Regions from separate parts of the Rhizobium sp. WYJ-E13 genome, predicted to be linked through region 1. Evidence: riboswitches for the same ligand, from Rfam matches in the RefSeq annotation. Region 1 holds a riboswitch; each other region holds the start of a gene.
The links. A riboswitch is a leader RNA that binds a small molecule or an ion and turns the genes downstream of it on or off. The one in region 1 is predicted to bind cobalamin.

Region 2: it holds a riboswitch for cobalamin, as region 1 does, so the genes downstream of both, KQ933_RS11360 (ABC transporter substrate-binding protein) here and cobU (bifunctional adenosylcobinamide kinase/adenosylcobinamide-phosphate guanylyltransferase) in region 1, are expected to answer to the same signal.
Region 3: it holds a riboswitch for cobalamin, as region 1 does, so the genes downstream of both, bluB (5,6-dimethylbenzimidazole synthase) here and cobU (bifunctional adenosylcobinamide kinase/adenosylcobinamide-phosphate guanylyltransferase) in region 1, are expected to answer to the same signal.
Region 4: it holds a riboswitch for cobalamin, as region 1 does, so the genes downstream of both, nrdH (glutaredoxin-like protein NrdH) here and cobU (bifunctional adenosylcobinamide kinase/adenosylcobinamide-phosphate guanylyltransferase) in region 1, are expected to answer to the same signal.

The regions. Positions count from the first base shown of each region.
Region 1 covers NZ_CP076853.1:2,353,923-2,358,761, forward strand. Annotated here, with positions in the region: gene cobN (cobaltochelatase subunit CobN) at 1-792, opposite strand, end outside; gene cobW (cobalamin biosynthesis protein CobW) at 802-1,848, opposite strand; gene cobU (bifunctional adenosylcobinamide kinase/adenosylcobinamide-phosphate guanylyltransferase) at 1,853-2,362, opposite strand; cobalamin riboswitch at 2,569-2,963, opposite strand; gene KQ933_RS11960 (chloride channel protein) at 3,171-4,839, shown strand, end outside.
Region 2 covers NZ_CP076853.1:2,239,841-2,244,679, reverse strand. Annotated here, with positions in the region: gene KQ933_RS11370 (ABC transporter ATP-binding protein) at 1-439, opposite strand, end outside; gene KQ933_RS11365 (iron ABC transporter permease) at 436-1,476, opposite strand; gene KQ933_RS11360 (ABC transporter substrate-binding protein) at 1,473-2,489, opposite strand; cobalamin riboswitch at 2,666-2,916, opposite strand; gene KQ933_RS11355 (ATP-dependent Clp protease proteolytic subunit) at 3,262-3,882, opposite strand; gene KQ933_RS11350 (SRPBCC domain-containing protein) at 3,930-4,301, opposite strand; gene KQ933_RS11345 (helix-turn-helix transcriptional regulator) at 4,298-4,612, opposite strand; gene KQ933_RS11340 (hypothetical protein) at 4,797-4,839, shown strand, end outside.
Region 3 covers NZ_CP076853.1:1,650,690-1,655,528, forward strand. Annotated here, with positions in the region: gene KQ933_RS08270 (NADP-dependent malic enzyme) at 1-158, shown strand, start outside; gene KQ933_RS08275 (ribonuclease H) at 288-821, opposite strand; gene KQ933_RS08280 (DUF2865 domain-containing protein) at 1,020-2,099, shown strand; gene bluB (5,6-dimethylbenzimidazole synthase) at 2,059-2,793, opposite strand; cobalamin riboswitch at 2,835-3,026, opposite strand; gene KQ933_RS08290 (3-deoxy-7-phosphoheptulonate synthase) at 3,330-4,397, shown strand.
Region 4 covers NZ_CP076853.1:3,502,404-3,507,242, reverse strand. Annotated here, with positions in the region: gene KQ933_RS17465 (heavy metal translocating P-type ATPase) at 1-1,868, shown strand, start outside; partial or broken gene KQ933_RS17460 (hypothetical protein) at 1,934-2,101, shown strand; cobalamin riboswitch at 2,279-2,504, shown strand; gene nrdH (glutaredoxin-like protein NrdH) at 2,765-2,986, shown strand; gene nrdI (class Ib ribonucleoside-diphosphate reductase assembly flavoprotein NrdI) at 3,000-3,413, shown strand; gene nrdE (class 1b ribonucleoside-diphosphate reductase subunit alpha) at 3,392-4,839, shown strand, end outside.

The DNA.
Region 1 (4,839 bases):
GTAGGCGAAGACCGGCAGCGGACGCAGGCCTTGCGCCTGCAGAGCCTCGATCAAGGGTTCGACGGGGCGGGTTTCGCCGCTCTGCACGAGGGCGCGGTAGAAGGCGATGGCGACGGTAGGTCGGTCCGTGGGTTTGCATCCCACCTCTTCCGTCGAATGAGTGGTACCCTCTTCTTCGTCCGAGAGCGTGGTACCTGCAGAAACGCTAGTAACTAACCCCTTCCACTCCTCGACCCCAACCAGCCCCCGCCCCGGCCACCAGATCCCCGCCTTCATCAACGGCGCAGCCGGCGCCGGCTTCTCCGCTCCAGACAGCATCGCCGCCGCATAGGCAAGAAAGCCCCGCGCGTTAGCGTCTCCACCCTCGATCAGATAGCCCCATAGCGCATTGAGATCTTCAAGCGCCACATTCGAAAACGGCGTCAGCCCGGCATCCGGCTTGGAATCCCCCGGCAACACCGCAATCATCGCACCACTGCGCGCTGCCACCGCATGCAACGCCTCCAGCGCATAGTGGAAATAGCTCGCCCCACCCAGCGCCCGCACGATGATCAGCTTCGCATGCCGCGCCGTGCGTTCAACGTAAGTATCGACCGACATCGGATGCTTCAGGCTCATCAGGCTCGCAAGCCGCAGCGAATGCCCGGCCGCCCCGCCGGCATGCGCCGCGGCAATTGCCGCAAGCTCGGTGTCGGCAGCCGACAGGAACAGGATATCGCCCGGCGACTGGCCGAGGTCGATTGCCTCGTCCCCGTCGCTGATCGTTCCCTGCTGGGCCAGAAGCAGATGCATTTTATATCCTCATGCGAGCGCTTCGATCGCCTTGCGCACCGCGTCCTGATCCATCTCGTGCAGGCCGATGACAACGAGACGCGTGCTGCGCGTTTCACCCGATGCCCAGGCGCGGTCGAAATACTGGTCGATACGGACACCCACGGCCTGCAGCTGCAGGCGCATCGGCTTGCCGGAGACGTCGATGAAGCCCTTGAGGCGCAGCACGTCATGCTCGGCAATGATGCCCTTCAGCTTCTCGACGAAACCGGCCGTGTCCGAGATCGCACCAAGCTCGACGACGAAACTGTCGAATTCGTCGTGATCGTGGGGCTTACCGTCCTCATGCTCCAGCTCGTGATGGGACTTGCGGTTGACGACGTCGTCTTCCGTGCCGATGCCGAGGCCGAGCAGCACGCTTGCCGGCACATCGCCATTCCTGGCCTCGATCATCACAGGCTTGCGGGCAATGCGCGAGGCAACCTCGCTCTTCACGCGGCCGAGGCCATCGCTGTCGATAAGATCGGTCTTATTGAGCACGATCAGGTCGGCGCAGGTCAGCTGATCTTCGAAAAGCTCTTCGATCGGGCTTTCATGATCGAGCGATTCATCCTCGACGCGGCGCGCATCGACGGCATCGTGGTCATCGGCAAAACGACCAGCGGCGACAGCGGCACTATCGACGACGGTGATGACGCCATCGACGGTGACTTCGCTGCGAATATCCGGCCAGTTGAAGGCGGCCACCAGCGGCTGCGGCAAAGCGAGGCCCGAGGTTTCGATGACGATATGGTCCGGACGCTGATCGCGCTCCAGAAGCTTCGTCATGGTCGGAATGAAATCGTCGGCGACCGTGCAGCAGATGCAGCCATTGGTGAGCTCGATAATATCGTCTTCGGTGCAATTCTCCGCCCCGCAGCCCTTCAGCACATCGCCATCGACGCCGAGATCACCGAACTCGTTGATGATGAGCGCGATCTTCTTGCCCCCGGCATTGGTGAGCAGGTTGCGGATCATGGTCGTCTTGCCGGCGCCGAGGAAGCCGGTGATGACGGTCGCGGGAATTTTCTGCTGCATGGAACTAACCCTTCATTTTCAGCGGCAATCCTGCCGCGATAAAATAGACGTCGTCGGCCTCTGCCGCGATCATCTGGTGCAGCCGGCCGGCATGGTCGCGAAACTCGCGCGCCATGCGGTTTTCGGGCACGATGCCGAGGCCGACTTCATTGGAAACGATGACGAGCCGCGCCTTTGCGTCAGGGAGAAAGGCGGCGAGCGATGCGGACTGCGCAGCGATATCGCGCCCCTCCATCATCAGGTTGGTGAGCCAGAGCGTCAGGCAGTCGACCAGGATTGCCCTGCCCTCGCCATCGATGGCCGCAAGGCGCTCCATGAGATCGAGCGGCTCCTCATGCGTGGTCCAGGAGGGACCGCGATCGGCCTTGTGCTGGTCGATACGCGCCTGCATCTCCCCGTCCCACGCCCGGCCGGTGGCGATGTAGTGGCGGTCGAGGCCGCTGGCTGTCACGAGATTTTCGGCGAAGCGGGATTTGCCGGAGCGCGCGCCGCCGAGGATGAAGGTGGCGGTCATGCGCAAACGCTCCTATGAGAGAGGATGCGGCGGCTTGTTCTAAGTGTACTTTCCTTGGCGACAGAGGGGGGTGCCACAGACTCGACGCAAGAGGCCGAAAGCACCGCACCGACGCCTCCCAATCGCACCGCCAAAGGCAGCACCGAACCATATCCTTCAGCCAAAACAACCTCCGTGCTGGCAGCGGGCAAAACACCCAGTTGGGCACTATGCCCGGCACGGATGGCAGGTCTCCTGGCTCGCAGTTGTCGGCCGCGACAGGGGCAACCGTTTCCGGTCGCCCCTGATCGTGCCAGCGGATCTGCCTCGCCTTCCCGGCTGCATCTCGTGAAAAGGCGGACGATTCGTAGAAAGAGAGGCGTCCTGCCCCGGCTGATCACGGTGCATTTCCAGTGGCTTTTCCGGCGCCTGTTCCACCTTGCCCGCCCGCAGGATGCGGGCCGTCGGCGCGGCAGTCGAAATGCCGGACGGAAGACCCTGACTGCTCTACAGTCGCGGGGTCGGCTGTGATGAAGGCCCCCGACTTGGGTCCGCCTCGTCACATTCCCTTTTCATCCGGAAGGCGTCAGGCCGATCCGGAACCATCCATTATGTGGTTTCATGGTTAGGCGCGCGCAACCCCCATGTCAATTGCCCCGCACTGTGCCAGAGAGGTTCATCTCTACTTACACTACCAAGATTATCGTGTTTATTCAAAATCTTATGTCATAGAAACTTTACTGCCCGGCCGGTATTTAGCCGCAATTGGCAGGCATGCGGTGCCGCCTGCCACCCTTGACCGCCGCTCCTGTCGCCTAGTTCTCCTATGATGCTCTCCCGAATGGATATCCGCCGCTTCCGGCCCTTCACAACCATATTCGATTTGGGACGCCTGCGCGCCCTCGCCAGACAAAGTGAAATAGGCCTGGTCTTTGCCGGCGCGCTGGTCGGCATCGCTGCGGGGCTGGCGGTCAGCGCCATGAGTTTCGTGTCCGAGGCAATGCACCGGTTGATCTTCGGCATCGAAACCGAAACCCGGCTCAGCGCTTCGCAGATCGACAACCAGTTCCTGCTGATGACGGCGCCTTTCGCCGGCGGTATCCTACTCGGCTTGTTGTTCTTCATCCTCGCCAAGTGGCGCAAGAAGCCGATGGTCGACCCGATCGAGGCCAATGCGCTGCATGGCGGTCGCCTGTCTTTGACAGACAGCATTCTCGTCGCCGTCCAGAACATCATCTCCAACGGCTTCGGCGCCTCGGTCGGTCTGGAAGCCGGCTATACGCAGCTTGCAGCCGGCATCGCCTCGAAATTCGGCCTGAAACTGCAACTGCGCCGCGCCGATCTGCGCGTGCTTGTCGGCTGCGGCGCTGCCGGCGCCATCGCGGCCGCCTTCAATGCGCCGCTGACCGGCGCGTTCTACGCCTTCGAGCTCATCATCGGCACATACGCCATCGTCTCGCTGACACCGGTCGTCGTTGCAGCCCTGGTCGCCACACTGGTTGCACGCCTGCTTGCCGGTAGCGATTTCATCATCGATGTCGGCAGTTTCGGCGCTGTCCAGCCGGCCGATTACGTGCCGGCGATCGCACTCGGCGCCTTCTGCGCCGGCATTGGCATCCTGCTCATGCAGGGCGTCGCCTTCGTCGAGGAACTGGCACGAAAGAGCTCCGTCCCGCTGCCCTTTCGCCCGGCGCTCGGCGGCATCGTCGTCGGCCTGCTGGCGCTGGTCTCGCCGCAGATTCTGGCCGCCGGACATGGCGCACTGCATCTGAACCTCGCCAACGAAGTAACGATCCCCGCCCTTATCAGCCTGTTTTTGCTGAAATCGGTCGCTTCGGCTGTCTCGATCGGCTCCGGCTTCAGGGGCGGCCTGTTCTTCGCTTCACTCTTCATGGGCGCGCTGCTCGGCAAGCTCTTTGCCTATTCCGCCCCCTATTTTGCCGATGCGACGCTGACCCCCGTCATCTATGCCGTGGTCGGCATGAGTTCGCTTGCCGTCGCCGTCATCGGCGGGCCGCTGACCATGACCTTCCTCGCACTGGAGATTACCGGCGACTTTCCGATCACCGCCCTCGTGCTCGCCGCCGTCATCACTTCCTCGCTCGTGGTTCGCACCACCTTCGGCTACTCCTTCGCCACATGGCGTTTCCACCTGCGCGGCGAGAGCATCCGCAGCGCCCATGATGTCGGCTGGATCCGCAACCTGACCGTCGACAAGCTGATGCGCGCCGATGTGAAGACGGCTAAAAACAGCATGACGCTCGGCGACTTCAAGACGGCCTACCCGATCGGCTCGACTCAGCGCGTCATCCTTGTTGACGATCAGGACAAATATGCAGGTCTGGTGCTCGTCCCGGAAATCTACGCAAATCCCACCAGCGCGCAGGACGAAGCCCAGAATCTCGCCGATTTCATCCGCTATAAAAACGATTTCCTGCAGCCGCAGATGAACGCCAAGCAGGCAGCCGCGATCTTCGACAAGACCGAAAGCGAAGCAC
Region 2 (4,839 bases), 110 kb from region 1:
CGCGCTGGCGCTCGCCGCCCGACAGCGTCTGCCAGAGCTGGCCGGCGCGTTCGGCCATGTCGACGCGGGCAAGCGCTTCCTCGACGGCGGCATCGTCATCGGAGCCCCAGGAAGAGAGGAGGCCGCGATGCGGCGTGCGGCCGAGGCGCACGACATCGCGCACGGTGATCTGCGTATCCGTCGTCGACTGCTGCTCGACGAAGGCGATGCGGCGGGCGAGGGCGGCGCGCGACAGGCCGGAGACATCATCGTCGCCGAGGCGGATGATGCCGGATCTGACCTGCCGCAGCCGGCAGATCAGGCGAAGCAGGCTGGATTTGCCGGAGCCGTTCGGCCCGAGCAGGCCGAGCACCTTGCCTTTTGGGACCGATATGCTGACGCCATTGACGATGACGGTATTGCCGGCGGCATAAGTGACCTTGTCGACTGATATGCTCATGCGCTTCTCCGCACGCGATAGAGGATGATGGCGAAGGCCGGGGCGCCGAAGAGCGCGGTGACGACGCCGATCGGCAGGATCTGTTGCGGAATGATGATGCGCGAGATGATATCGGCGCCGACCATGAAGAGCGCGCCGCCAAGCGCGGTCGCCGGCAGCAGGCGGCCATGCGCCGGCCCGACGAGGAAGCGGGCGGCATGGGGAATGACGAGGCCGACGAAGCCGATGGAGCCGACCATGCTGACGACGCTCGCCGTCATCGCGGCCGTGACGGCGAGCAGGGTGAACTGCACCCGGCGCACCGGGACGCCGAGCGCGGCTGCGGCATCCGTGCCGAAGGCGAAGGCATCGAGCGCACGCACATGCGCGAGGCAGAGGATGAAGCCGATCACGGCGATGGGCACGGAAAGATAGACATCCGGCCAGCGCACGCCGCTCAGCGATCCCAAGAGCCAGAAGAGCACGCCGCGGGCCTGTTCGGCATTGGCCGAGGTGGTGACGATATAGGAGGTCAGCGCATTGAAAAGCTGCGAGCCCGCCACGCCGCAGAGAATGATGCGCTCGCTGGTGCCGCCGGCACCGGCCGCCAGCACGCCGACCAGCAGGAAGGCGGCGACCGCGCCGATGAAGGCCCCGCTCGACAGGCCCAGTACGCCATAACCGAGGCCTGCTATCATGACGCAGACGGCCCCCGTCGATGCGCCGGCGGAGATGCCGAGCACATAGGGTTCGGCGAGCGGGTTGCGCAGCAGCGCCTGCAGGATCGCGCCGCAAAGCGCCAGCGACGCACCGGCGCTTGCCGCCACCAGCGCGCGGCTGAGGCGGTAATCCCAGATGATGCCCTGATGGATGCGGCTGAGCTCGAACGCCGTGCCGAACAGGCGGTTGGAGACCGCCTTTGCCGTGGTGGCGAGCGGGATGGCGATCTCGCCGATCGACACGGCAAGGCTGATCATCAGTGCGAGCAGGATGACGGCGGCGATGGTGAGCGCGGCAAGCGCCCACCATGTCCTCTGTGGCGAAAGCGCCTGGCTCACTGTGTCAGACCGAAGGACTTGATGCCCTTTGCCAGCGTTTCGATGCCGTCGATCGTGCGGATCGTCGGGTTCATCGACTGCGCGTCCATCATGATAAAGCGCTTGTTTTTCACCGCATCCAGTTCCCTGGTGACCGGATCATTCTCCAGGAAATCCACCTTCACCCTGGGATCGTCGGCGGCATAGCGGCGGCGGTCCATGGTGGCGATGACGATGACGGAAGGATTGGCCTGCGTAATCGTTTCCCAGCCGACGAGGGGCCATTCCTCTTCAGTCGTCACGACGTTCTTCGCGCCGAGCGTTTTCAGGATATAGGCCGGCGCGCTGTTCTTGCCGGCGATGAAGGCATCGCCCTCGACCTCCTTGCTGGAGAACCAGAATACGACAGGCAGGTTCTTGGCGGCAGCACCAGCGACGGAGGCCGCGGCATCGGCCTCGCGCTTTTTCAGGTCGGCAATCAGTGCGTCGCCGCGGTCTTTCACGTCGAAGATCTCGGAGAGTTCGGCGATTTCCTGATAGATCAGGTCCATCGTGAACAGTTCCTTGCGCACGCCATCACCGCCATCGGTGTTGATCTTGGCGACGCAATCGGCCGGCGCGACATAGGTGTTGATGCCGAGATCCTTGAACTGCTCGCGCTTGCCGACGGAGCCTTGCGTGCCGACATGCCATTCGAATTCGGCAGTCACAAGATCGGGCTCCGCGCCGACGACGGATTCGAAGCTCGGGTCATTGTCGGCCAGCCGTTTGATCCTGCTGTTGACATCGGCATATTGCGGCAGGACCGGGCCGACCCAGACGGCGGTGCCGGCGATCTTGTCGGCAAGGCCGAGCGAGAACAGCACTTCGGTCATGCCCTGGCCGATCGAAACGATCCTGGCCGGCGCTTTTTCGAAGGTGACCTGCTGGCCGCAATTGGTGAGGGTGAGGGGATATTGGGTGGCGGCAAAGGCGGGCGCAGCAAAGCCGGCCAGCCCGAGCGCGAGGGAAAAGCTCTTCAGACGCTGTCGCATGGGAAACTCTCGATCAGAAGGAAAAGGGCTGGCGGATGCCGGTGCGCGAAAGCGCGAACGAAGCCGGCGAGCGGCAAGCTAGCGGCGGATCGTCCAATCGAGACGGATGGATGGCGGCAGGTGGAGAGGGGTCTTGTCAATCATGTCTGCTCCTTGTCGGGCATCCCCGCCCGGCTGATTGGATCGTGATCGACGGCAGGTCTCCTGGCTCGCGAATATGTGCCGGTCATCTGCCTTCCCGCGACATCGCAGTGGCACGGCCCTGAGGCCGAGGGCATGATCGCTAAAGCGATCAACCCCGAGATCGACAATCCGCTTACAGTTGCGGGGGCAGCCACGGTCTCGGTCCCTCTTGGGTCGTCCTCACCGTGTTCCCTATTATTCCCGTCGGAGTTCTCTTCGGGGAACCGTCGCCCCGATCTATGACGCCGCCGTGGGCGACGTCAAGCACCGGAATGCGAAGTGTGTCGGATCCGACGCCGCCTTGGTGGCTGACGCCCGAGCCGCGCGGCGGCGGATGTGAGCGCGGTGGCGACTGCGGAGACAGTGAAAGGGCGCCGGTACATGAAATCTCCCTAAATGTAATAACATTACATAGCCACTGTTATAAGGTTACACCTGCGTTGTCCAGTCCCGGCTGTCGGATTTTTGAGAAATTGGGCGCGGGCCTCGTCTGATGTCTGGCCGGCTCTTCATCGTGACAGGATGGTGGCGTATGACGCAAGCCATCGACAGCGATTGGTGAGCCGAGCCCCTTCAAAGCAGCCGATGGCTATTGTGGCGCGACGTCCGTCATCTCTTCGCGATCCTGCAGGATGCGGTCGATCAGGCCCCATTCCACGGCCTCTTGCGCCGTCATGAAGCGATCGCGATCCATTGCCTGCTCGAACTCCTCATAGGATCGGCCGCAATGTTCGGCGTAGAGGCGCGTCATGAGCTGCTTCGTCTTCCTGATTTCCTCCGCATGGATGAGCATGTCGGAGGCCTGGCCCTGGAAGCCGCCGAGGGGCTGGTGGATGAGGATGCTGGCATTCGGAAGGGCATACCGCTCTCCCGGCTGACCGGCCATCAGCAGGAAGGAGCCCATGGAGCGGGCCGTTCCCATGCAGAGCGTGTGCACCGGCGCGCGGATGAAGCGCATCGTGTCGTACATGGCAAAGCCGCTGGTCACGACGCCGCCAGGCGAATTGATATAGAGATTGATGGGCTTTTTTGGATTTTCGGCTTCGAGGAACAGCAGTTGGGCGCAGACGAGGGCCGAAACGGTGTCGTTGATCTCGCCGTTCAGAAAGATGATCCGCTCTCGCAGGAGCCGGGAATAGATGTCGAAGGATCGCTCACCTCTCGAGGATTGTTCGACGACCATAGGGACGAGTTGCATCGTTTCGCGCATCGGCGAACTCCAATCTTCCAGAGTTATGAGGGGAAAGGCCTGCCGCGTCAGGCGGCGAGCATCATGGTCTGCCCGTTGTTGTTGGCGACCGATCTCGAAAGCCGCTCGAAAGTGGCTCCGGTCAGCTCGTGGACGATGCGCAGACTGGTTCCGCCGGATGCGTTCGCGGCGATCGTGAAGGTGACGGTGCTTTCGAGATAGGGCGGGGCATCGTCGCGCAATCGGTAGCGGATTTCCTTGCTCGGTGTCTCGGAGAGCGATTGCGGATCGGCAAGCGCCTCCTTCGGCAGCCATTTCTCCCGGAATTCCGCGATGCTGATCGCGCGCCAGACCTTTTCCAGTGGCGCATCCAACTCATATGTCTGTTCGAAGCCGCTTTGTTGTTGCTTGGCTTTCACCTTGGCTTTCACCTCGTTCATTGATCCATATCCTTCAGCAAGAGCTTGAGATCATCGATGCGGGCCGGCCAGTAGGCGCGATATTTCGCCAGCCATTGGGCGATGAGGGTGAGCCCCTCGGGGTCGACCTCGTAATTCACGAAACGACCCTCCTTCTGTTCGCGCACCAGCCTTGCCGCTCGCAGCACGGCGAGATGCTGGGACATCGCCGGCTGGCTGATATCCATGCCTTGGCGAAGCGCGCTGGCATTCATGCTGCCGGTCGCCAGTTTCTCGAAGATCGTGCGGCGTGTCGGGTCCGCGAGGGCGCGGAAAATGTCGTGTTGCATCATGATGACGCATAAGCACAGACTTATGTGATTCGCAAGGGCTTGCGTCATCTGCGCGTCTTGCGAACCCGATGCGAGCGCCGAGGTCTCCGTCGGGCGGAAAAAGGCCGCGCCTCTGGAACATCGCAGGCCCGGCCTCGTTGGGCTTTTGCATGCGAGCTCTTCACGCAAGCCGGAGAATAAGGCCATGGCGAATCCTCCCACAGCGATCAAGGTTCTGGCACCCGATC
Region 3 (4,839 bases), 700 kb from region 1:
CGCTCGGCGTCGTCAAGTCGATGACGGACGGCCTGCATGTCGGCCCGATCCTGCTCGGCACGGCGATGCCGGCGCATATCCTGGCGCCGTCGGTCACCTCGCGCGGCGTGGTCAATATGGCGGCGCTCGCTGTCGTCGAGGCATCGCAGCCAGCTTAAAGCATGTCGCGCAAAAGTGTGCAGCGGTTTTGCGGTAACGACATGCGTAAAACAAAGACTTAAAGCGTGGCAAGCGAATCTGAAAGATCGCGACACGCTTTAGCCGGTCGCGCGTCAGCATCCGGATAATCAGGCACGCCGTATCGATCGGCGTCCCTGATCTGCCAGCGCATCGGCCCGTTCGTTACCATCGGCGCCGGAATGGCCCTTGCACCAGGCAATGCTTATCAGGGAATTCTCGGATAGCTGGATATCGATGGCTTTCCAGATTTTCGCATCTGATATCGCTCGGTTTCTGGCCTTGCCGGTCGGGTTGCTTTTCTTCCAGCCATTGTTTCTCCAGATCGGACGCCAGCTGTTGCAGCCTTCGACGGCATAGGCGGAATCGGACCAGATGACTGCCGCTACATCAGCTGCTGAGCCGTTGATCCAGATTGCCGCCTCAAGCACGGCCGTCACTTCCATCGCGTTATTGGAGGAATCCTTTGCACCGCCAAAGCCGGAGGCGATCTCGACGCCATCGCGATAGGCGACGAAGGCCCATCCCCCATGCCTTGCGCCGGGTTCAAAACAACCGTCTACGAAAACGTGAAGGCCCCGCCGGGTGTGCGGTATTTCTGCGGACGTTTCGCGAGCGTGGGATTCGTCGAAAATATCTGTCATATCAACTGTCTGGATATCAACGGTCTCCCGCGTGATTGCAGGAGACAGGAAAGTGGAAGTATCTGGCTTGCTGGATAAGATCGCAAAAATACGCTAGGAATTACTGCGAGCTTATTAAGGGAAACACGTTAAGACAACGCGCGGTGGGTTGAAGTCGCAACTCGCTGATAGATGCCTTTCTCTTTTCGGAACGACGTCGTGAAACGCCGAAACCTGTATCTCGTTTTCTTTCTGGCATTCGCGGCTCCTGCGGCGGCGCAGACCAATGCGATCTGTGAGGATCTGCGCGGGCGCCTTGCCGACCTGCCGCAAACCTTCGGCAACAGCAGCAGCGAGATGCGCCAATATGCCGGCGCGCTTGCCGAACAGAATCTCGAATTGCGCAAGGTGCGCAGCGATCTGCGCCGGTATGGCTGTACCTCCGGCAGCATGGTCGTCGTTGGCGGCGACAATGCCGGCTTCTGCGCCGAGCTCGAGCATGCTGAAGCCAGGATGGTCGACAATATCCGCTTCCTTCAGGATCGCCGCAACGAGTTGCGCCAGTCCGGCCCCGATGCGGCCCGCGCGGAACTGATGGCCGCGCTCGAAGACAATGACTGCAACAGCGACAGTTTCAGCGGGCCTGCCGCAGGCGACGCCTACGCGCCGGCTCCGAGCATCGAAGAGCAGGCCATGCGCAGCGACACGTTCATCCCGCTCGGCGGCGGCGAGCGCTATGGCCTGCCGCGCGCCGAAATGCTCTCGCCCGTCAGCACCATCTGCGTGCGCACCTGCGATGGCGGCTTCTTCCCGATCAGCAACAATGCCACCTCGGTCGATTTCGACCGTGATGCCGCGACCTGCTCGAAGATGTGCCCTGGCGTCGAGACGGAACTCTTCTATCGCGACGTTTCCAGTACCGAGACCTCGAACATGATTTCGACGGCAACCGGAGCGCCCTACAGCGCGATGAAGAACGCCTTCGCCTACAAGACCCGTGCACCTGGCGAAAAATCCGCCTGCTCCTGCAATCTGTCTGCCTATTACGAGCAGATGCGAAAGAGCCAGGCCGCCTATGCGCCGGCGCCCGAGCCGAAGGGCTCGATCACCACGATCCAGACGGAAGCGCCGAAGGCGGCCAGCACCCCGCCCGCTCCCCAGTCGCAGGTGGCGGATCGCCCCTATGATCCCTCTGCCAGCAAGGTCCGGCAGATCGGCCCGCAATTCCTTGCCGGCGATCAGGGCAAGATCGATCTCGCTAATCCGGCGATGTCAGGCCCCCAACCTCAACAGCAGTAGTGACCGGCTCACGGTCCGATCGTCCCCAGCCGTCATGGAAGACGAGATCTTCCAGCGGCATGCGCTGCCGCCAGCCTTTGACCGCCAGTTCCGGCTCCTCATAGAGCCGGTCGACGAAGCCGGCGCAGAGCCAGGCCACCACCTCGATATGATCGGGGATGCCGAGGATTTCCTTCAGGTCGCCCTCGCGAAAAATGCTGACCCAGCCGATGCCGACACCTTCCGCTCGCGCCGCAAGCCACAGGTTTTGGATGGCGCAGACGGTGGAATAGCTGTCCATGCGCGGATTATGCGTGCGCCCCAGCACCACGCTGCCGCTGCGGGTAGGATCACAAGTCACGCAGATGCCGAGCGGCGCCTCGACGATGCCTTCGAGCTTCAGCGAGCGATAGGCCTGCCGCCGCTCGGCGGTAAACATCAGGGCCGCTTCCTCATTCGCCTTCGCGAAGGCATCGCGCACCTGCGCCCTCACCTCGGCACTTTTCACCAGAATGAAATTCCACGGCTGCATGAAACCGACCGAAGGCGCGTGATGGGCCGCCATCAGCAATCGCGTGACGAGATCATCCGGCAGGGGATCGGGCAGGAACTGGCTGCGCACATCGCGCCGCGTCGTGATCGCATGATAGACGGCCTCACGTTCGGCCGCAGAAAAGCTGGATGCCGGGCAAACGGCATCGTCAATGGGTCGCATCGTCAAATCCCCAACAACGCAACCGCCCGCCGTCCGCGCGGGTTGGGTCTATCTTGCCAGGCCGGTCTTCTGACTTGGCGTCATCCACTTGGCCGCAGCCTTCCCGGCCTTTAGGCCAGTGGCGTGATTGAGCGGCAAGCGTCGGCCTTACAGCGTTGGGCACGTTCCGGTCTTGCACCGGATTCCCGATTCTCCCGCTTGTGACGGCGGGCACCTGACGGGCGATCTATGGCGTGGAAACGGCATGGCAGCAAGTCAATTCGGCGAATAGGCCTGGAACGGAACTGCATCTCCGCCCCTGCCCGGTAAGGGGCTCTCACCTGTAAAATTCTGCGTGACAATTGGTTTCCGCATCGCTACATAGCCTGCATGTCGATCTCGTCCGTCTACGCATCGCGATTTTATTCGTACCGCTGCTTCCAGCGGATGCGGGTCTGCGCGTAACCAAAACCAACGCGACGACAACCCGAACAGCCGCTAGTCTACCTGGCGGCTTTTTTCGTTCCGCACGGTATGACCAAACAGGAGAGCATACCGTGACTGATACTATTGATGATCTGCGCATCGTCGAGATCACCCCGCTGACCAGGCCGGCCGATATCATCTCGGAAATCCCGCGTGACCGCGAGATTACCAGGACCGTGACCGGCACGCGCGACACGATCCACGACATCCTCACCGGCAAGGACGACCGCCAATTGGTCATCATCGGCCCCTGCTCGATCCATGATCCGGCGGCCGCCCGTGAATATGCGTCCCGGCTCGTTGAGCAGCGACGACGCCTGTCCGGCGATCTCGAAATCGTCATGCGCGTCTATTTCGAAAAGCCCCGCACCACCATCGGCTGGAAAGGCCTGATCAACGACCCGCATCTCGACGGCACCTACCGTATCGAGGAAGGCCTGCGCCTTGCGCGCCGCCTGCTGCTCGACATCAACGCCATGGGCCTGCCGGCCGGCTGCGAATTCCTCGACACGATCACGCCGCAATATATCGCCGATCTCGTCAGCTACGGCGCCATCGGCGCGCGCACGACCGAAAGCCAGATCCATCGTCAGCTCGCCTCGGGTCTCTCCTGCCCGATCGGCTTCAAGAACGGCACGGATGGCGGCGCGCGTGTCGCGCTCGACGCGATCATGGCCGCTTCCCAGCCGCACCATTTCCCGGCCGTCACCAAGGACGGACAGGCAGCGATTGCCTCCACCCGCGGCAACGAGGACTGCCACATCATCCTGCGCGGCGGCAAGCGGCCCAACTATGAAGCGGCCGATGTCCAGGCCGTGATCGCCGAAGCGACCAAGCTCAGTGTCGACCCGCGCATGCTGATCGATGCCAGCCACGCCAACAGCGGCAAGGACCCGATGAACCAGCCGAAGGTCGTCCGAGACGTCGCCGGCCAGATCGTCGCGGGCAACCACCACATCAAGGGCATGATGATCGAGAGCAACCTCGTCGCCGGCCGCCAGGACCTCGTGCCCGGCAAGCCGCTGGTTTACGGCCAGTCCATCACTGACGGCTGTATCGGCTGGGACATGTCGGTGGATGTGCTCGAGGATCTCGCCAAGGCCGTCCGCGACCGCCGCAAGGCCGCCGTCGCGGCTTAGGTGGTCGCATTCAGCGCGGCGGGCTAACCCCGCCGCCCATTCACAGGACGGTGGGGTATCCCGCACCCCCAAATTCTCAAATCATCGCAAACGACACCGGCATCGCAAGGGTGAGTAAGCGATTTCCCCACATTGCAAAGACCCCACCGCCCCAACCTCATAAGGGAGCTTGCCTGATATTCGCCCATGTGAAATCTTCCGCGGACGGCGTCTAGAAGGAAGCACTATGCGAACGTTGGGATTGCTCATGATGCTGTCTGGCGTGAGCGGAGTTGCGCTCGGCTATCTGGGTTCGATGTCGCCATGGGCAGTAGATATAAACCTTTGGCTGAACCCAGACTTTCTAGACGAAGGTGCGTATCCTGAGCTGCTATTTCTTCTCTTGTTTGCCTTTTCAATCGTCGTGTGGATCTTCGGAACCATGTTCCGGCACTGGCCTAGA
Region 4 (4,839 bases), 1.1 Mb from region 1:
CGATGACCGGCCCCTGGTGGCAGAGCAAGAAGGGCCGGCTGACGATCTTCTCCGGCCTGGCGCTCGTTATCGCCTATGTGATCGGCCATCTGGTGCCGGCGATCGCTTCCTATGCCTTCATTGCCGCCATGCTGGTCGGGCTGGTTCCGATCGCGCGGCGCGCCGTCATGGCCGCGCTTGCCGGCATTCCCTTTTCGATCGAAATGCTGATGACAATCGCCGCCGTCGGTGCCGTCATCATCAATGCCGGCGAAGAAGCGGCGACGGTCGTCTTCCTGTTCCTTGTCGGTGAGCTGTTCGAAGGCGTTGCCGCCGGAAAGGCGCGCGCCAGCATCCAGTCGCTGACGACGCTGGTGCCGAAGAATGCGTTGCTCGAAACGGGCGGTGAGGTGAAGGAAGTGCCGGCGGAAACGCTTACCGTCGGCTCAGTCATTCTCGTACGGCCGGGCGATCGGATTTCCGCCGACGGTACGATCCTGTCTGGTGAGAGCGCCATCGACGAAGCGCCGGTGACCGGCGAAAGCACGCCGGTGCGCAAGGGAACCGGCGAGACCGTCTTCGCTGGCACGGTGAATGGCGATGCCGCAGTGCGCATTCGTGTGACGGCCGCTGCCGAGGACAATACGATTGCCCGCGTCGTCAAGCTGGTGGAGGAGGCGCAGGAATCCAAGGCGCCGACGGAGCGCTTCATCGACCGCTTTTCGCGCTATTACACGCCGGGTGTTGTCGTCGTGGCGGTTCTGGTGGCGATCCTGCCGCCGCTGCTGACGGGCGCGGCTTGGGGCGAATGGATCTACAAGGGCCTTGCGATCCTGCTGATCGGTTGCCCTTGCGCGCTCGTCATTTCCACGCCGGCTGCGATTGCCGCTTCTCTTTCGGCGGGTGCGCGCCGCGGGTTGCTGATGAAGGGCGGCGCAGTTCTGGAATCGCTTGGCAAGGTGACGGCCGTTGCCTTCGACAAGACGGGTACGCTGACCGTTGGCAAGCCGCAGGTGACCGATATCATTGCCTTTGGACGCTCTGAGACGCAGGTGCTGTCACGCGCCGCGGTCCTGGAGCAAGCTTCCAGCCATCCGTTGGCGCTGGCGATCCTAAACCGGGCGAAAGCCGATGGTGTACCCATGCCGCCGGCTTTCGAACTTGAGGCGCTGCCGGGCAAGGGTGTGACGGGCAAGGTGGGCGGCGAAACGCTCGATCTCCTGTCGCCGCCGGCTGCGCGTGAGCGTAGAGCGCTGAATGCGGAGCAGGATCAGCAGGTTACCATCCTGAATGGCGCGGGCAAAAGTGTTTCGGTGCTGCTGATCGATGGCGTCGCTGCCGGCCTGATCGCCATGCGCGACGAGCCACGCGAGGACGCAAAGAGCGGCCTTGCGACGCTGAAGGCGGCCGGTGTGCGGGCCATCATGCTGACCGGTGATAACAAGCGCACGGCAGCCGCCGTTGCCGGTGATCTCGGCATCGACTGGCGCGGCGAGCTGCTGCCGCAGGACAAGCAGCGCATCGTCGGCGAATTGAAGAAGGAAGGGCTTTTCGTCGCCAAGGTCGGTGACGGCATCAACGATGCGCCGGCGCTTGCTGCTGCCGATGTCGGCATCGCCATGGGCGGCGGCACCGACGTGGCGCTGGAAACGGCGGATGCGGCGGTGCTGCATGGACGTGTCGGCGACGTGGCGCGCATGATCGACCTTTCGAAGCGGACGATGCGCAATATCATGCAGAACATCACCATCGCGCTCGGGCTGAAGGCAGTGTTTCTCGTCACCACTATAGCCGGCATTACCGGCCTGTGGCCGGCGATCCTGGCGGATACGGGCGCGACCGTGCTGGTGACGATGAATGCGCTTCGCCTTCTTCGGATGAAGACATAAAGATTTCTCTATATCATCCTGCGATTGGATGCGGCAGTGCATGCTTGCCGCATCGTGGTTCCACGACCGAACTTCTGATGTTGGCGCGCGAGCGCCTGACGAATGGGCAGCTTTGGATCAACGCCGATTGCGGTCTGAAGACGCGTAAATGGGAGGAGGTTCGCCCAGCGCTCGTCAACATGGTGGCGGCTGCTCGATTGTTGCGCGGTGCCGCAGCAACGACCCGCGCATGAGCGCCTAGTCGATTCCTGGGGGAGCCGGCTATATGCCGGCTTTCACCTTTGAGGCCTCCTCCACAGCCTGTTTTCTTTAACCATTCGTTAACCACGTTTTTCACAGGAATGCAGCGATTTCAAACATTCCGTAGCGCGATGTACAAACCATCCGTTGACGCAAACCGGGATTCGCGTACTATATCTAGTGTTCAAGGTTCCTTCGATTCGTGAGGGTCGGGGGCTAAGACGGGAATACGGTGCGTTTCGCCATGACGGCGCGACAAAGCCGGAGCTGCCCCCGCAACTGTAAGCGGCGAGCAACTGTCCGATTTCAGGTCACTGAGGCATGAGGCTTTGGGAAGGCTGGGGCAGGGGCTTCGACCCGTAAGCCAGGAGACCTGCCTTGAATAAAACGTCCACGGGCGGGGTGTCCGGAAAGTCGCGTGCATGAAAGCGGAATCCATCCGTGCTGTTACGCTGCCCCGAACGTCCTCATGAGCACTTCGGGGTTGAAGTTATGTCGAGAACGTCAAGGCCGCCGCCCGCGCAAATCCTGCAAGGGATAATTTCAGGCGTTTAAGCGCCGACTCTGCAAGATCATCGTCAAGCGTTACCCCGGACGCCGCAAGGCGCCCGTGCCCTGTACTGCGTCCGAAATTCATTGACATCACGAGGAACATGATGAGCGTTACCGTTTACAGCAAGCCTGCCTGCGTTCAGTGCACCGCCACCTATCGCGCCCTCGACCGTCTGGGCGTCGACTATCAGATCATCGATATTTCCGAGGATGCCGACGCGCTCGATCGCGTTCGCGGCATGGGCTACATGCAGGTTCCGGTCGTCGTTGCCGGCGAGAACCACTGGGCGGGCTTCCGTCCCGACATGATCAGCGCGCTCTCCTAATTGGAGAAGAGCGATGGGCCTGATCGTCTACTATTCCAGCCGGTCCGAGAATACCCATCGTTTCGTCGAGAAGCTGGGACTGCGCGCGGCGCGCATTCCCCTCAGTGCTGAAGACATCCACATTCGCGAACCCTACGTGCTGATCTCGCCCACCTATTGCGGGGATGGCGGCCCAGGGATCGTAAAGGGAGCCGTGCCCAAGCAGGTAATCCGCTTCCTCAACGATGCGGAAAACCGCTCCAATATCCGCGGCGTGATTGCAGCGGGCAACAGCAATTTCGGCGAGACCTACGGGCTTGCCGGCGACGTGATCTCGCAGAAGTGCCGGGTGCCCTACCTCTACAGGTTCGAGCTTCTGGGAACTGCCGAGGATGTCGCCAATGTCAAAGACGGGATGGGACGATTTTGGACACGGGAACGAACCTGACGCGGGATGCGGGTGTAAAACCGCTAAAGGCCGTGGAAGCGCTGGACTATCATGCGCTGAACGCGATGCTGAACCTCTATGACGATGAGGGCAAGATCCAGCTCGACAAGGATCGCATGGCGGCAAAGCAGTATTTCCTGCAGCATGTGAACCAGAACACGGTGTTCTTCCATAATCTCAAGGAGAAGCTCGATTATCTGGTGACCGAAGGCTATTACGAGCAGGACGTACTCGATCAGTATTCCTTCAATTTCGTCCGCGATCTGTTCGACGAAGCCTATGCCAAGAAGTTCCGGTTCCCGACCTTCCTCGGCGCCTTCAAATATTACACCAGCTACACGCTGAAGACCTTCGACGGTAAGCGCTATCTCGAGCGCTACGAGGACCGTATCTGCATGGTGGCGCTGGCGCTTGCCAGAGGCAATGAACAGCTGGCACGCGATCTGATGGAAGAGATCATTACCGGCCGTTTCCAGCCGGCAACGCCGACCTTCCTCAATGCCGGCAAGAAGCAGCGCGGCGAACTCGTCTCCTGCTTCCTGCTGCGCGTCGAAGACAATATGGAATCGATCGGCCGCTCCATCAATTCGGCGCTGCAGCTTTCCAAGCGCGGCGGCGGCGTGGCGTTGTCGCTGACGAACATTCGTGAGGCCGGTGCGCCGATCAAACAGATCGAAAACCAGTCTTCCGGCATCATCCCCGTCATGAAGCTGCTCGAGGACTCGTTCTCCTATGCCAATCAGCTCGGCGCGCGACAGGGTGCGGGCGCGGTTTATCTCAACGCGCATCACCCTGATATCATGCGCTTTCTCGATACCAAGCGCGAAAATGCCGATGAGAAGATCCGCATCAAGACGCTGTCACTCGGCGTCGTCGTGCCTGATATCACTTTCGAACTCGCCAAGAACAATGAGGACATGTATCTCTTCTCGCCCTATGACGTGGAGCGGGTCTATGGCGTGCCCTTCACCGAGATCTCGGTGACGGAAAAGTATCGCGAGATGGTGGCGGATGCCCGTATCACCAAGAAGAAGATCAAGGCGCGCGAATTCTTCCAGGTGATCGCCGAAATCCAGTTTGAGAGCGGCTATCCCTACATCATGTTCGAAGACACGGTGAACCGGGCAAACCCGATTGCCGGGCGTATCAGCATGAGCAACCTCTGCTCGGAAATCCTGCAGGTGAGCGAGGCCAGCGAATTCAACGACGACCTTTCCTACAAGACGATGGGCAAGGATATCTCCTGCAATCTTGGCTCACTGAACATCGCGATGGCGATGGATTCGTCCGATTTCGGCAAGACGATCGAGATCTCGATCCGCGCGCTGACGGCCGTTTCCGATATGAGCCATATCTCCTCGGTTCCGTCGATCGAGAAGGGCAATGACGACAGCCATGCGATCGGCTTGGGACAGATGAACCTGCA